Regions from separate parts of the Lysinibacillus sp. OL1 genome, predicted to be linked through region 2. Evidence: a T-box and tRNA genes for the amino acid it is inferred to sense, from the RefSeq annotation. Region 2 holds a T-box; the other holds one or more tRNA genes.

Region 1 (8,891 bases), on a different contig from region 2:
GGTTGTCGGCAACCATCTGACAATGAATATCATACTTGAATTTTAACACAAAAGCACTTGAAGATGCCGCAACAGGTTCGGCTTCTGCTAAAAGAGCAGATTGTGATTTTTGCATTTGACTTAGGGCTTGCGCCCAAATGGACTTAATACGTTGTACATCTTGCTTTGTGGCATCTTTCAGCACTTCCTGAATACGACCTGTAGGTGCTTTATAACCATTCGGACTTTTAGCTCGGGGCCGTTGCTCTTTTTGTGCTGTCGGCGTTTGCACTGGAGTCCCCGTTTGCAGTTGTAAGGAAAGTTGCTGAACCAGCTGTTCAAGAGCTACAATTTTTTGAGTGAGATCAGGGTTTTCTCCCATTTCATTTGTAGTCACCGTTTGATGGGCTATCCCTCCTGAAAACTGTACCATTTTAAGCAAAGCCGTCTCTAAATAAATTTTGGTATGGTGAGAGAAACGCATCTCTTGCTGTGTCTTTGCAAGTATATCAATATACCCATAAAGCATATTTGGTGCAAATTCGTGTGCTAAAGTGAATACACGTTCCTCAGGAGATACAAGCTCTAAAAGTTCAGCTAAATCATCACTTGTTTGAAGTAATAATAAATCGCGGAAAAATGTAATTAAATCCTCTGAGAGCCGCAAAGGGTCCTTACCGTCAGCTATCAGTTGCTCTAAAAGGGCAAGCATTTGCGCAACATCTTTTACTTTGAGTGCCTCTGCTAGATCATAAAAAACATCCTGACTAATAGAACCTGTCACTAATAACGTATCCTCAAGTTTTAATTTTTCGCCGCTAAAAGACACAACTTGGTCCAATAAGCTTAAAGCATCACGCATTCCCCCTGCGGCTGATTGTGCAATCACCTTTAAACCTTGTTCTTCATATGGTAAGTCAATATCTTCTAAAACAACCTTCATACGTTCAATAATATCATTAGTAGAAAGTCGTTTAAAATCAAAGCGCTGACAACGAGAAATGATCGTAGCAGGCAATTTATGAGGCTCTGTAGTTGCTAAAATAAACACAGCATGAGGAGGTGGTTCTTCCAACGTTTTTAAAAGAGCGTTAAAAGCGCTTGTAGAAAGCATATGCACTTCGTCTATGATGTACACCTTATATCTACTGCTTGCGGGAGCAAAACGAACCTTTTCTATGATATCCCTAATCTCTTCAACACGTGAATTTGAGGCTGCATCAAATTCAATGACATCTGGATGTGAACCATCTGTAATACTTATGCATGTAGCACATTCATTACACGGCTCTTTCGACGGTGCATGTTCACAATTCAAGGCCTTCGCAAAGATTTTAGCAGTACTTGTTTTCCCTGTACCACGGGGCCCAGAAAACAAGTAAGCATGTGTTGTTTTATTTGCTAGGAGAGCATTTTGTAGCGTTCTTTTGACATGTGTTTGACCAGACATTTCTCGAAAAGATTGCGGTCGATACACACGGTAAAATGCTTGATACGTCACTGATTTCCTCTCTCCTTCTCCATTTAATTGAATACTTTTATTATAGCATTTGCTGCATTATATAGAAAATGAAGTTGCTAAATTTAAAATAAAAAAGCATCCGCCTATAATAGACGGATGCTTTGAATTGGCAATTTAATGCCGTGCACCTTTCCTTGACAGCCGCACATAAGCGTTACTCTTGTCGTTAGCTCAGATTAGGCAACCCCGCGGCACATGAATAAGACCACTTAATGCTGCTTCCTTCCGGACCTGACATGGTTCATGGGTATCCATTGCGCAGGACCCAATCGTCAACACTACGTGCAAAAGGCAGACCAAACAATACGGACAGCCTCGAAAAAGGAATTCAGTCTCGCTAGAGCGGATTGCGAGTTACAGGACACCGCTACCTTCCCACCTAGCACGGCAATAACTAGTATACTGACTGTTTGTATAAAATGCAACTTAATGCACAAATTATTTATTTCTAAGTGACGATTTAAACAATATATATTTTTTCAAAAATTATCTTGACGTTCGTTTCTAGTTATGATAAATTTATTTTTGTCGATAAGACAGTAAAGCAATATAACATGGAGGTATACCCAAGTCTGGCTGAAGGGATCGGTCTTGAAAACCGACAGGCGGGTAACACCGCGCGGGGGTTCGAATCCCTCTACCTCCTCCAGTTTTAAATTTCCGACTACGAATGTAGCCGTTTTTTTTTGCCTAAATTGTATGTATTACTTGTTAGATACCACTTCCGCCTCGGTTGTGGTATTTTTTATTATATCAATGATGGGAGGTTGTTAAATTGCAATCGAAATTACTTATGACACGTGCTTCCCTTACTTGGATTTTCATTATTGCTGTTATGACTGCAATAGGTAGTGAAATTAAAATTATGCCTTTTGCTAATACAACTTTCCGTTTTGGTTTAGGAACAATTGTCTTCTTTTTATGCACATTAATTAAACCTACACCAATTATTTTAGCTGGTGTAGCTACCAGTATTGTGACAACTATTTTTCGGGTTATTAATTCGACATTACATGATGTTCCGATTGCCGAGAGTATATTTAACCATTTACCAGCCGGTTTATTTTATGTATTGTTTGCAGTATGCCTGCAAGTTTTAGATATTCAACAATACAGAGAAAAACCACTAAAACTTGGTTTACTCGTTGCTTTTAGTGAGGTCATCAGTAATTTAGCTGAACAAATTTTCCGCTTTTTTGTCCAAACATATACTTTTTTATTTCTCCATGATCTCTTGATCCTATTAGCAGTAGCATTATTACGAAGCTTTTTTGTAGTAGGGATTTATAGCTCTATTTTGGTAGCGGAACAAAAAAAACGGGTACAAGAAATGCTGAATATTGGATCTGACCTCTATGTGGAGACACTATATTTAAAAAAATCAATGAATCATATTGAAACAATTACAGGTAGTGGTTATGAATTATATCGTCAGTTAAAGACGCAAGGTTTTCGATCCGAGAGTTTACAAGCACTTCATATTGCCCAGGAAATCCATGAAGTGAAAAAGGATTCTCAACGGATATATGCTGGGATTTCAAAGATTGTCGGTGAAAAGAGCTTTGGTCCTTTCGTATTATCTGAATTATTGCATTATATTGAAGAAGGTAATAGGAAATATGCAGAATTACTCGGTAAGGAAATACAATTTAATACATGTATAGACTTCGATTTTCAAACGAAAGATCATATTGCACTGCTTGCTCTATTAAATAATTTATCAGCCAATGCTGTTGAGGCTATTGAAAAGCAAGGGATCATTTCTATTGCTATTAAGCGCCAAGAGGATAATACTGTAATAACAGTATGTGATAATGGACAAGGGATTTCACAAGCAGACATTTCTGTTATTTTTGAACCTGGATACACCACTAAATTCAATGTTGATGGTGTTGCAGCAACTGGCATTGGGCTTTCACATGTTGCTGAACTAGTAGAAAAATTAAAAGGCTCAATAACCGTTGAATCAAACAATCAATACACAACGTTTAAAATCATAATTCCTACGCAAACTATTCAAACGGGAGAGACTTAAATGAGGTATTTTATTGTAGATGATGATCGTGCAAGTCGTGTTATGTTAAAGCAAATTATTGAAGATAGCGGGTTAGGAACAGTTATTGGTGAGGCTCGCAATGGTGAGGATGCCATTCCACAAATTTTAATGACACAGCCAGAGTTTGTGCTTATTGATTTACTGATGCCTAAGCTTGATGGCATAGCAACTGTGGAACAACTTATGCAAAATCGTTTCGAGGGACAATTTATTATGATTTCACAGGTAGTGAATAAGGAAATGGTTGGCGAAGCATATGAGCAAGGAATTGATTTCTTCATTCATAAACCAATCAATCGTATTGAAGTCGAAAATGTTTTGAAAAAAACAACTGAACAATTTCGACTTAAAAATTCACTATTAGTGATACGTCAATCACTTACAAATATTGAGTTAAGTGAACAAAAGACTCATAAAGCTACATCACGAGACCATATTCAATCTATTTTGAATGATATGGGGATTGTCGGGGAAATTGGTAGTGAGGATATCATTGCCATTATAGAAACATTACTTGCTCACCAGCACAAGATTGCCCCCCTTCCTCCATTAAAAGAGCTTTATGAAGAAATTGCAGCTGTGACCAAGGCTACGCCAGATGAAATTTTAAAAGAGAGTAAAGCCATCGAGCAGCGTGTGCGTCGTACAATATTAGCTGCCATGATTAATCTCGCTAATTTAGGGGTTGTTGATTACACAAACTCAGAATTCGAGTACTATGCCCCTCGCTACTTTGATTTTAAAGAAATTCGTCAGCTCATGACACAGATTGAAGATCACGATAATCGTAAAGCAAAGGTAAATATTAAAAAGTTTATTCAAGTGTTATATTCAGACATTTTAACAAAAGTAAATTAATTTTATCGGATTTTGTCGGATTCCATAAGTCCTCCGTATTATTAAAGTAAGGCGTGTCCTAAAAATTTAATATTAGGGGAGGTACAAAGGATTTGAAAAAGAAATTTAAAGTCAGTTTAGCCGCTCAGATTTTAATCGGTTTGATTTTAGGGATCATTGTTGGTGGTATCTTTTACGGAAACCCCAAAATTGAGACATATCTACAACCATTAGGGGATATATTTTTACATCTTATTAAGATGATTGTTGTACCGATTATTATTTCGACATTAATCGTTGGTGTTGCTGGTACTGGAGATATGAAGCAACTTGGACGATTAGGCGGGAAATCTATAATTTACTTTGAGATTATTACTACAGTTGCAATCGTAGTTGGATTACTTTCCGCAAACATTTTCCAACCTGGTGCAGGTCTTAACATGAATGAATTATCTCAAGGGGATATTTCGAAGTATGTATCAACAACTGAGGAAGTACAGCACGAGGGACCATTTGATATCATTGTAGGCATTGTCCCAACAAATATTATTCAGTCAATGGCTGAAGGTAATATGCTAGCAATTATCTTCTTCTCAGTTATTTTCGGTTTAGGGGTTGCTGCAGTAGGAGATCGAGGGAAACCAGTCTTAGACTTCTTCCAAGGGGTAGCAGATGCTATGTTCTGGGTAACAAACCTCGTAATGAAATTCGCGCCACTAGGGGTATTTGGTTTAATTGGTGTAACCGTTTCCAAATATGGGTTTGCTTCACTGGTTCCACTTGCCAAATTAGCAATTCTTGTTTATGCAACAATGCTATTCTTTATCTTTGTCGTTCTTGGACTTGTGGCAAAATTCGCAGGAATCAGCATCTTCTATTTAATTAAAGTATTAAAAGATGAGCTAATTTTAGCCTTCTCCACAGCAAGTTCTGAAGCTGTATTACCACGTATTATGATGAAAATGGAGAAATTAGGGGCGCCAAAGGATATTGTATCTTTTGTTATACCTACCGGTTACTCCTTTAACTTAGATGGGTCAACACTATATCAAGCCATTGCAGCATTATTTATTGCACAAATGTACGGTATTCACCTAAGCATTGGTGAACAAATTACGTTAATGCTTGTATTAATGGTTACATCAAAAGGTATTGCAGGTGTACCAGGGGTATCATTCGTTGTACTTCTAGCAACTTTAGGTACTGTAGGTATTCCACTTGAGGGACTAGCCTTCATTGCTGGTATTGACCGTATTCTTGACATGGGACGTACAGTTGTTAACGTAATTGGTAACTCATTAGCGTCATTAGTAATGGCTAAATGGGAAGGCCGTTTCGATCGAGAAAAGATGAAAAATTACTTTAATGATAATGAAAATCTAGCGTAATTTAAAAAAATCCTCACGATGTTGGATGGCATCGTGAGGGTTTTTTTATTTTGCTAACACTTTATCTAAATAAGCGATAATTGATTCTTTTCCATTGGCATGTGCTTCTTGAGCGCGTTTTTCATCTTTTTCAAGCTTAGTCTCTGCTGCTACAGCAATTTTTTCAGCATCTTGCTGTGGCACAACAATTACACCATCCACATCCCCAATAATATAATCACCAGGATGAACCGTAACTCCTCCAATGGCGATCGGTACATTTACTTGACCTCCGCCGTTTTTATTGCCTGCTGCTACAGTAGTGCCTAACGAAAATACAGGGAAATTTAATTCACGTATTGCTGCAATATCGCGGATTACACCATCCACAACAAAACCTTGTACACCTATCCCTTTTGCTAAGGAGATCACAAAATCTCCAGCAACAGCTCGGTTTGTATTACCTTTTGCATCAATGACTAAAATATCTCCTTCATTTGCAGCCCTAATCGCTTCCAAAACTGCCCCATTTTCACCATCTGGTAAACGTACAGTTACAGCTCGCCCAGCAACTTTAAAATGGTCTGCTAACGGCTTAATATCACTTCGCACATTGGTATGTCCGCCTGTTGCATCTGAAATAGCTGTTGTTGGTAAATGCTGAAAGCTTACTTCCACTTTTGTCATACATAACACCCCTATTATGATTAATGACTTACTCTATTATTGTAAATAAAAAATACAGCCTATTTCAATATATCTCGAAAATAGTAGTCACTAGTAGAATTAAATACTTTCAATAAATTGCTTTGATTGCTCGTCTAAGGCTTCAGCAGCAGATGCTATTTCACTAAAGTCATTTGCTGTGACAGTAATTTGTTCATTTGTTTTCTCTATTTTTTCTGCTATTTTTGTAATACTATCAGTCACTTGACCAATTTCTCGCTCAATGCCCTCCACATTATCCTTCACTTCTGAAATAGATTGTTCAACTCTTACAGAAAGCTTACGTACCTCTTTCGCCACTACATCAAAACCTCTTCCATATTCTCCAGCCCTAGCGGCTTCAATAGCTGCATTTAATGCCAATAAATTAGTTTGTGAGGCAATTTCTTGTATAGTTTTGACAATCCCTTTAATAGAATCTGCTTGTTTCTGAAGCTGCACAAGATTACTTACATTTTCATTTGATTCCTTTGAAACTACTTTAATGGTTTCTAGTAGATCTTGGCTATTTTGAATGCCCGCCTCTGAACGCTGGTAAAGCTTATTAGACATGCCCTTCAACTTGTCAGCAACACTAACTATCTCATGTTGTCGTTCAGTGATATTGGCAGCTATTTTGGATACACCTATTACTTTTCTTGTATCATTTGCGAAGACAGGCATATATGTCGCTTCCAGCCAAATTATATTACCTCTAGCATCAATTCTTTTTATTTTGTCCTGATAGCTGTTTCCTGCCGTTAGGTTGCGCCAAAAATTATCGTACTCCATACTATTAACGAAATCAGGCAAACAAAAGTCTTTATGATGTTTTCCTAGCATTTCCTGCACTGTATAGCCTAATGTTTGAGCAAATAGTTCATTGACATACGCCACTCTTCTATCCATATCGAAGCGGATAATGGCAATATTGCGTTCAATAGCCTGTACTACTAAATCATCGGTTACTTGAGCCTCTACACTATGCATTAAGAACACCCCATCCTAATTTTTTACTTAAAATTTAATTATTTTACTTTTATATTACATTAATTATGCCTCAGTGTAATTGCAGGGGATGTTAGTACCTGCTGCATCAAGATAAAAAACATGGAGAATGTTCATCCATGTTTTTTTAATAAACGTAAAATCCCTTCAGAGGTAGCCGCTACACGTAAGAACTTCTTTTGCTCTGCACGTATAAAGCCTTCCTCTAGCATTGTTTTAAAATGCTGTAGAAGTGCATCATAGAATCCATGGACATTATATAAAATGACAGGTTTTGTATGAAGTCCAATCTGAGCCCAAGTAAATACCTCAAAATATTCATCTAAAGTCCCTGCGCCTCCTGGTAGAGCAATAAAGGCATCTGCTAACTCGGCCATTTTAGCTTTACGAATATGCATAGAGTCTACAATATGAATTTCTGTTAATGAGGCATGGGCCAATTCACGCTTTTGTAAATGTGTTGGCATCACACCAATCACTTCTCCTCCAGCTGCTAAAACAGCATCGGCAACCTTCCCCATTAGGCCTGTTTTTGAACCACCATAGACAACCCCGTGACCGTTTTTTGCCAGTGCTGTACCAAGCTCAGCCGCTTTCTCTGCATAAATAGAGCTTTTACCCAGACCGGATCCGCAATACACTGCGATTCTTATAATAATCCCTCCTATTCAAAAAACGTGAAACAATCGGCTATATATTGTCTCACGTTTTTTGGTCATTTATTTTACTTTTATTTTCGTAAATGGCTTGTTTGTTTTAGCATATGACTGATACGGCTTACAATTGATTCAATGGCATCAGGATTTTTTAATAAATCATAATCATTAATATCTAAACGTAGAACTGGGCAAGAATTAAAATTATTTATCCAATTTTCATAGCGTTCATGCATTTCTATCCAATAATCATTTGGTGTTTGTTGCTCCATTGTACGTCCACGCTCTTGAATACGTCCAATAACCGCATCAATAGGTCCTTCAAGATAGACAAGCAAATCTGGATGTGGGAAATAAGGTGTCATCACCATTGCATCAAACAAATTTGTATAAGTCTCATAATCTGTTGGGCTCATTGTTCCTTTATCATAATGCATCTTAGCAAAAATGCCAGTATCCTCATAAATAGAGCGATCTTGTACAAATCCTCCACCATATTCAAAAATACGCTTCTGTTCTTTAAAACGCTCTGCTAAAAAGTAGACCTGTAAATGAAAGCTCCATTTTTCAAAGTCCTCATAAAATTTATCAAGGTATGGATTTGTGTCTACTTTCTCGAACGAGGTACGAAAGTTCAGTGCCTCTGCTAAAGCCTTTGTCATCGTCGATTTTCCTACCCCAACAGTACCAGCAATCGTAATAACCGTTTGTGGTGGAATATCGTACTTCTCTCTTAAATTCATTATTGCAAACTCCTTTGT
Region 2 (8,891 bases):
AAACTGTGAAAGTCATTGGCATGAATCCAGCGAGTGAAAAATTATATAACCAATTATTAAATGTAGGTGTATCACATTAAGGGGGATACTTTTTGTATAAACATATTTTATTGGCTGTTGATGGTTCTGAGAATTCAGTGCGTGCCGCAAAAGAGGCAGTCAAAATTGCTTCTGAGAATTCACTGATTGAAATGGTGTATGTGGCAGATTTTGAAAAGGCGAAAACAGAAGTGTTACATGCTGTATCTAGTGAAAGTTTATTATTAGAACGTAAACGAAAGGTAGCACTAGTAGAAGAAGTTTTAAGAGTTGCTGGGAGTAACTTCAAATTAACGATTTTACATGGTACACCTGGTCCTATAATTGTGAAGTATGCAAATGAAAAGCAAGTTGATCTAGTTATCATTGGTAGCAGAGGCTTAAATACTTTACAAGAGATGGTGTTAGGAAGTGTAAGCCATAAAGTTATGAAAAATGTTCATTGCCCAGCTTTAATAGTAAAATAGCATGCTATAGTGATTCATAGAAAATGGGGATATTATGGAAAAATTTAACTTGTGTATGAAAAATTCACGGGTAGCCATCGTAGTTTTATATAAAAGATTGATCATTTATAATAAAGTTTGTTTAAACATCCTGTATCGATATGCAGGATTTTTTTGTTTAACAAACGGGGCAGTTTAGTACAAAAATTTTTAGGATACTATAAGAAATTATCTGCAAATTGAGACTAGGGATGATTAAAATTACTGAAGAATTATTACGTGAATACCTGTTTTAACAAGGAAATCTAGTTGAATGGTGTTTAAAACCTCTAAATCGAAGCAACTATTATTAATTGTTCCAATAATGTGTTGTACTATGATTCTAAGCAAGCTTTGATATCATTAGGAGGCATACAAACGGAAACCAGGGATATAGCCCCAATACATTGCTTGCTGTTATTCAATTATTGGGCAAGTACTGTAATAGAATGCTGAAATTGTGGAGGAAAAAAATGAATAAAACGGAGAGGCAGCTTGCGATCACGCTTGAATTACAGCGAAGCAAAACATTGAGAGCAGAAGATTTAGCTTCTCAATTTGAGACAAGTGTACGTACGATATATAGGGATATTCAAGCACTAAGTGAGGCTGGGGTTCCCATTTTAGGCGCCCCTGGTCAGGGTTATTCCTTAATGGAAGGATATTTTCTACCCCCGGTTAGGTTCACAGCAGAAGAGGCCGTCTCCCTGCTCATGGGAGCTGATTTTATCGAGCAAAGGTTGGATACAGATTATGGTATTAATGCAAGGTCCGCTAAACGCAAAATTGAGGCTACTTTGTCGGAGTCAGTTCGTAACGAGTCAAGGCTTGTTCGGGAAACAATGCGACTGCTTCATATAGGTGAGCAGTCAACTGAAGAGCGGGTAAAAACGTATCTTAATCAAGTTCGCGATGCAATTTTGAAACAGTGCAAAATCAGTTTTATGTATATTAAAAAAATGCCAGGAACAGATGGGAATCGGAAAAATAAACGTGTGGTCTCTCCATATGGATTAACACTTGTCCATGAAAATTGGGTTTTACTAGCATACTGTGATATGAGGCAAGAAATGCGCCATTTTCGCTTGTCCCGGATGTCCGAGCTTTCTGTGTTGGAAGATCAATTTCTTCTACCAAATGATTTTGACCTAAGTAGCTATCGGCCACCTGACAATCGAGATGAAAGAATAATAATGAGGGCAAACCCCGAAATTGCCGACAAAATCATTGAGGCAGTAAATTTTTATATTGAATCTATTGAGGAGCGGAAGGAGGATGTAATCTTTCAATTTCGTGTTCGGTATCCAGAGGAACTATTACAGCATTTACTTGGCTGGGGCGGAGATATCGAGGTGATTGAGCCGAAGTCTTTACGCTTCAAGATTCGGGAAGTAGCGAAAAAAATTCTAGAACACTACTGACATACACCTGTCAGTAGTGTTCTTTTATACTGTGACTATACCAAGATGAAGAGGAGCTGCTTGAAGGATGAAAAGTACAAAGGAAGTATTGAAGTCATTTGAACTTACAGTAGAAAGATATTTGGCAGAACTGACAAAACTCAATATGGATAAAATACATAGAAAGCTGAACGAAGAAGATTGGTCCATAGGACAGATGTATGTACATTTAATTCAATCAGCTTTCATGCATCTACATAATGTCGAGCAATGTTTAGCTGGTAGCGAATCGACATTGAACCCAGCGAAGGAAAAAACTGAGCAGGGTAAGATTGTTTTTAAACTAGAACAATTTCCTGCTGTTCGTATTAAGGTCCCTGCTTCGCCAAACTATACTCCGCAACCACCAGAGAGCATGGAGCATTTGGTAGAAGGACTTCACAGTGTAGTGGAACGGATGAGGAATACGGAATCAGTTCTACTTCAAGTGCCTGTAAGTAACAAGATACTTCATCCGGCGTTCGGTGCTTTAAACGCGCAGGAATGGTTTATGTTGATTGAAATGCATTACAGACATCATTTTTTACAACTGGATCGGTTGAAAAGTTTAGCATTTGAAGAGTAGGGGGATGCATCATGTCGAATATAACAAGTCAGAAAAGCAGATATTGGATTGGCGTTGTATCCGCTTCTCATGTGAATTTAGCCATAGAAGGGTTTTGCACAGTTATGTCACGGTAAGGCAGCACCTTTGCGTAAAATGTCTCCAGGTGATTGGCTGATATACTATTCCCCTCGCACAGACATGTCCAAAGGGAAGCCAGTTCAAGCATTTACTGCTATTGGTCAGGTTACGGATAACGGTGCTTACAAACATCAAGTGTCGGAGTCGTTTGTGCCATTTCGCAGAGATATGCGTTATATTCCTTGTCGAGAAGTTAAGATTGCATTGTTGTTAAACCAGCTCACTTTTACGCGTGGAAATCGCAATTGGGGGTTACCATTCCGTCGAGGTCATTTTGAAATTGGAGCTGAAGATTTTATGACAATCGTTACTTCGATGTTAGATGGTGAGGAACTCCGAGATATTAAAACACTGATTACATTTTGTGAACAATTTTACTTAAACTATAGTGTACCTTAGTTAGAACAATCTTCAGCAATCGGGTGCAGTACCTTTTTAGTAAGGAATACGTCTTTCTTTAGCTAAAGAGCCATATTGTGAAGTATCTTGTTAAAGTAATAATAGTTCTAGAATAATTTGTATCCTATGGTATGACTTGAAAAATTTGTTTTCATATAGTACAGTATGGTTAAAATTTAAATAACTGAACACGATGATGGGAAGTAGTAGCAAGCACGTTTTTTTTTAGAGAGTCAGCGGGTGGTGGAAGCTGATAAAAGCACTTGTGAATCCGTCCTGGAGTTGCGCAGTCGAAGTGAGTAAAGTAGGCTGTCGCCGGTTGAAATGCCGTTATGAAATAAGTGGATTAGGCAGAAATGTGTCTAGTCAATTAGGGTGGCAACGCGGGTAGCTCTCGTCCCTTTTTAGGGATGAGGGCTTTTTTGTGTTTATTTTGATTTAAACTAGAGCTTTTTGAGTAATCCGCTGAACGAAATTACATCAAGACTTAAAGGATGCAATGATTCCCATCATTAAACTACAGTAGGTATAACTATGTTAGATATCAAACGCGTACGCGATAATTTCGCGGAAATTAAAGAAATGCTATTAACACGTAATGAAGATTTAGGAAACTTAGATGATTTTGAGGATTTAGATGCTAAGCGTCGTGAGTTAATTGCTAAAACAGAAGAATTAAAAGCAGAACGAAATAAAGTATCTGAACAAATTTCAATTATGAAACGCAACAAGGAAAATGCAGATGAAGTGATTGCTCGTATGCGTCAAGTTGGCGACGAAATTAAAGAGTTAGATCTTCAACTAAATGATGTGGAAGAGCGTTTTAAAGATATGATGATGCGCTTGCCAAACATTCCACATGAATCTGTACCAGTAGGCACAACAGAGGATGACAATGTAGAAGAATATACTTGGGGAGAAATTCCAACATTTGATTTTGACATTAAAACACACTGGGATCTTGCTACAGATTTGAAGATTGTTGACTTTGAACGCGGCGCAAAAGTAACGGGTAGCCGATTCTTATTCTATCGTGGACTTGGCGCTCGCTTGGAACGTGCATTAATGAGCTTTATGTTGGATTTACATGCAGAAGAGCATGGTTATGAAGAAATGCTACCACCTGTCATTGTTAATCGTGATAGCTTGACGGGTACTGGAAATCTTCCTAAATTTGAAGAAGATTTATTTAAATTAGAGGAAACAGATTATTTCATGATTCCAACAGCAGAGGTCTCTGTAACAAACTTCTATCGTGATGAAATTTTACTGGCTGATGCTTTACCACAAGGCTTTGCTTCCTACAGTGCGTGCTTCCGTTCAGAGGCAGGCTCTGCGGGTCGTGATACACGTGGTTTAATCCGTCAGCATCAATTCAACAAAGTGGAATTAGTACGCTTTGTAAAACCAGAGGAGTCATATGAGCAATTAGAGTTGTTAACAGGTCATGCTGAAAAAGTGCTGCAATTATTAGGCTTACCGTATCGTAAACTTAAAATGTGTACTGCTGATTTAGGATTTACTGCAGCGAAGAAATATGATTTAGAAGTTTGGATCCCAGCACAAAACATGTACCGTGAAATTTCTTCTTGCTCTAACTTTGAAGATTTCCAAGCACGACGAGCAAATATCCGCTTCCGTCGTGAGCCAAATGCAAAACCAGAATATGTTCACACATTAAACGGTTCAGGTCTTGCGATTGGTCGTACAGTTGCCGCTATACTAGAAAACTACCAACAAGCAGATGGAAGCGTAGTAATTCCTGAAGTTTTAAGACCATACATGGGTGGTAAAGAAGTAATTGCCCCAAAATAAATAAGTAGAGATTGCGCTTCTCCTTCAAGAATAGGGCCAGATTGTGAAATAACGTCTTTATAGTAATTTAGGTTAGTCGTCATCTTAAAGACTGGATTATAATAACAAAAGAGGTGACTTGAATGAGAAAGATTTCTATAGCAAAAATACTTTTTTTCCCGATAATAGTAGCATTAGTTACCACATTAAGTATCGTGTTTATCGAGGGAGTATTCCAATCGGATATAATGCCTCCTTCGACAGCTGAGAAAGTACTGCTTTCTGTACTGCTCTATTTAGGAATCTATTTATTTACTATTATCTTTGTAGTCACTATTGAAATTTATTTAACTCATAGAATAAAAAACAAAATACTTTCTTTTGTTCTAACAAATGTTATCGGTTTAATTTTGGTGGGTTGCATTGATATTTGGTTCTTTACTCTTGGTGGTTTTAGGTCTATATATTTGATTTTCCCATTGTTCTCAATTTTAACGTTAATACGATTCAATTCTGATGCGAATTAAAAAATATAGAGAAGGATGACTGAAGGTTGGTTATCATTTCCTTCAATATTCAATACTCGGGTGCTTTCCTTGAATAAGAAAAGTTCTTTTTCATTAAAGGGCCAGATTATTGAACAAAAGAAGTAGGCACATTAAAAAGATAGAGAAAGTCTTTGAAATAATGCGATAGAAGACCAAATTCTATCTAGAGCGACATGGTATATGATTCAGCAAATATCAAATATACCCCCTTAGATAAATTTATCTAAGGAGGCTGACTACCTTCTTTACACAATCATTGTTTTTGAGGAAACCCATAAACATTTGCACGAAATGCTACTAGGAACCCAAGAAGAATGAGGATAAACATTACCCCTGGAAAAGAACCCACATCAAATGATTCTATTAAGATTGCTCCTATTGCACTCCCACCACCAATAGCCAGATTCCAAACGGTAACTAACATAGATTGGGCAATATCCGCCCCTTTTTTAGCATTGTCTGCTATTGCTGTTTGCGTCAGTGTTGCTGCTCCCCCAAAGGTTAACCCCCATAAAGTTACAGCAATGTAAATGATAATAGGATGATTAATTCCGATACCTAATGCTAATGATGCTAACCCAAATCCGGCCAGACTCATTAAAACTAAAGTACGTAGTCTATGCTCAATGAACATACCTACAACCCAGATTCCAACTAAAGATGCAATACCGAAAACTAGTAAAACCAAATCGACTCGTTGAGCAAGACCTGCTTCGGAAAGGTATGGGGCAATATAAGTATATAGTATGTTATGAGAAAGTATCCAAGCTAATACAACAAACAAAATTGGGCGAACTCCAGGGGTACTGAAAACTTCCAGAAGTGTCATTCGCTTCTCAGATGTTTGCCCAGGATAGTCTGGTATTTTCCAGATAATCCATAAAATCAAAAATACTGCTAAGAGTGACATTATTCCGAAGACAAATCTCCAACCAACAAAGGAACCGAGAAATGTCCCGACAGGAACACCAAAAGCTAATGCAAGAGGAGTACCAATCATGGCTACTGCCATTGCTTTTCCCTTCAGTGACTCTGGTGCCATAAGTCGTGCATATCCAGCGGTCATTCCCCACAGTACTCCAGCAGTTACTCCCGCAAAGAAGCGAGCTATTATCGTTAAGGTCAAACTAGAAGATAAGGCTGTAATAGTATTAAATACAAGGAACCCAATAATACATAAAAGCAGTAAGGGCTTCCTGTGCCACCCTTGTGTTGCAGTGGTTATGGGAATAGCTGCAATTAGTGAACCAAGAGCATAAGCTGTAACAAGTTGACCTGCAAGAGATTCTGACACATCGAGTCCTTCACTTATCTCTATTAATAAACCAGCTGGTATAGTTTCTGTAAGGATACATATGAACCCAGCCATAGCTAGTGCAATTAAACCTGCCCAAGGAAGACGTTCTGATGATATTTCATTTGGTTTTTCATTTTGGTTATCTAAATCAATATTATAATCCATTTATAAAAGGCCCCCTGATTAGTTGATAGGATTAATTATACAAATTGTATTTTAGATTTTACATTTGATATTAAAAGAATAATTTCATATTTAACTGTAAAATCAATGTATTTTAGGGATATTACATTTGAAGTATAATATAATGATTAGGGGATCATATTCGTCTTACAATTTGATTAGTTAAAATAGCTATTAAATGGTAAATGGTGGTATCGTATATTATATGAAGGGGTGCTTAAATGGATAGTATTGATGTAGATATATTAATGCATTTACAATCAGATGCTCGGTTGTCAATGACTGCACTTGGAAAACTTATTGGATTATCTCAACCAGCAATAACAGAGAGGGTAAAAAGACTAGAGGAACAAGGCGTGATAAAAAGCTATAGAGCTAAAGTATCGAATGAGAAAGTTGGAAAATCCATTGTTGCTTTTATCCTTTTCCGTACCACAAAGTGCAATAATTTCGTTGATTATTGTAAGCAGGCTTCACAAGTAGTAGAATGTCATCGAATTAGCGGGGAATACAATTATTTGATTAAAGTAGTAGTTGAATCAACAAAGGAACTCGAATTATTTGAAAATGCTAGTATGAAGTATGGTGATTCAACTACATTGATTTCCTTATCATCACCTATTGAAGACAAGCCGTTGATACCAAATTTAAGTGTTGATTATTAATAATATTATTTTTTTAACCATACAGTTACTTAAGGCTATCAAATTAAGTTTTGAATGCCTTTCTAGTAGAAAATAACCATGTTGATATAACAGCGTTTATAGTATGTTTCCTATTAAACTTTATTTCACAAATGGCAGTAACCACTACCTTAATATTCAACAATCGGGCGCATTTCTGTCATAAGGATCAGCGCTCGTTTTCATTAAAGGGCCATTTAATAGAATAAACTTTTGTAAAGATAATAGAAATATGACGTGAGATTTTCGTCCAAAATCAAACTGTACGGGGGAGTAAAAAAATGAAGCAAAATATTTACGATAATTCAACTTTTTTTAAGGATTACATAAACTTACGTGAAAGTGGAATAACCTATAATGATTTTATAGAGCAACCAGCAATTAAATCAATGATTTCGAATTTAAAGGGAAAATCGGTATTAGACCTAGGCTGTGGCGATGGTCACTTTTCAAAGTATTGTGTAGAAAACGGAGCAGAAAAAGTGATTGGTGTAGACATCTCTAATAATATGATTGAGCGGGCTAATAAGATTAACAAAGATAACAATATCGAGTTTGTATGTTTACCGATTGAGGACTTGAATTTAGCCAATCAAAAATTTGATCTAATTATAAGTTCTCTATCTATACATTATGTAGAAGATTACCGAACGCTGATTCGAAAAATTAATGGACTATTAAAAAATAATGGGGAATTTATTTTTTCAACTGAACACCCAATAGCGACTGCCCGAAAAGGAAGTAATCATTGGATTAAGAATGAGGAAGGCAACAAACTACACTGGGCATTAGATAATTACCAAGAAGAAGGCATAAGAGAACACGATTGGGTTGTTGATGGAGTAGTTGTGTATCACAGAACCATTCTACTTTAATAAACACGCTAATTGAAGGTGGACTTGTACTAGATAAAATCATTGAACCACAGTCAATTTCGACTGGGCTGGAGCAAATGCCAAATTTAATAAATGAGAAGCGTAGACCCTCTTTTATTATTATTAAATCAAAAAAACAAAATAAAACTGATTAATATTCGATTACGATTACCGTTAAAATAAACAATTATTGATTACAGCAATCGGGCGCGTTTCTTTAAGGAATGCGTCTTTTTTTATTAAAGGGCCATATTGTGGAATAACAAAAAAACTGGTAGATAAAGATTATGAAACTATCAAGAAATTTAAGCGTATATTAGTTATGCAACAATTTAGGAAGGTGCTGTAAAAGATGGAGTTATTTATAGTCATCATTATAATATATGGAATTTTAATTTGGACCTATTTCAACCCAGAGGAAAGTTTATTATGGGGAAAACGAG

What was found. The T-box of region 2 lies ahead of serS (serine--tRNA ligase). A T-box ahead of a tRNA ligase gene usually reads a tRNA of that ligase, here a tRNA-Ser.
Region 1: it has a tRNA-Ser gene. The T-box ahead of serS (serine--tRNA ligase) is inferred to sense a tRNA for this amino acid. The anticodon was not compared.

Annotation. Positions count from the first base shown of each region.
Region 1 is NZ_SJDS01000023.1:20,416-29,306, reverse strand. Features, by position in the region: gene dnaX (DNA polymerase III subunit gamma/tau) at 1-1,480, opposite strand, end outside; RNA gene ffs (signal recognition particle sRNA large type) at 1,622-1,889, opposite strand; tRNA gene EW028_RS23550 (tRNA-Ser) at 2,058-2,150, shown strand; gene EW028_RS23545 (sensor histidine kinase) at 2,277-3,536, shown strand; gene EW028_RS23540 (response regulator) at 3,537-4,415, shown strand; gene EW028_RS23535 (cation:dicarboxylate symporter family transporter) at 4,508-5,782, shown strand; gene EW028_RS23530 (RraA family protein) at 5,828-6,448, opposite strand; gene EW028_RS26005 (methyl-accepting chemotaxis protein) at 6,548-7,456, opposite strand; gene EW028_RS23520 (LOG family protein) at 7,588-8,115, opposite strand; gene EW028_RS23515 (deoxynucleoside kinase) at 8,205-8,873, opposite strand; gene EW028_RS23510 (deoxynucleoside kinase) at 8,873-8,891, opposite strand, start outside.
Region 2 is NZ_SJDS01000002.1:215,213-224,103, forward strand. Features, by position in the region: gene EW028_RS05440 (SulP family inorganic anion transporter) at 1-80, shown strand, start outside; gene EW028_RS05445 (universal stress protein) at 93-506, shown strand; gene EW028_RS05450 (helix-turn-helix transcriptional regulator) at 998-1,945, shown strand; gene EW028_RS05455 (DinB family protein) at 2,013-2,549, shown strand; partial or broken gene EW028_RS05460 (EVE domain-containing protein) at 2,561-3,068, shown strand; T-box leader at 3,253-3,473, shown strand; gene serS (serine--tRNA ligase) at 3,603-4,883, shown strand; gene EW028_RS05470 (pilus assembly protein PilB) at 5,006-5,389, shown strand; gene EW028_RS05475 (MFS transporter) at 5,664-6,872, opposite strand; gene EW028_RS05480 (Lrp/AsnC family transcriptional regulator) at 7,112-7,555, shown strand; partial or broken gene EW028_RS05485 (class I SAM-dependent methyltransferase) at 7,855-8,603, shown strand; gene EW028_RS05490 (hypothetical protein) at 8,801-8,891, shown strand, end outside.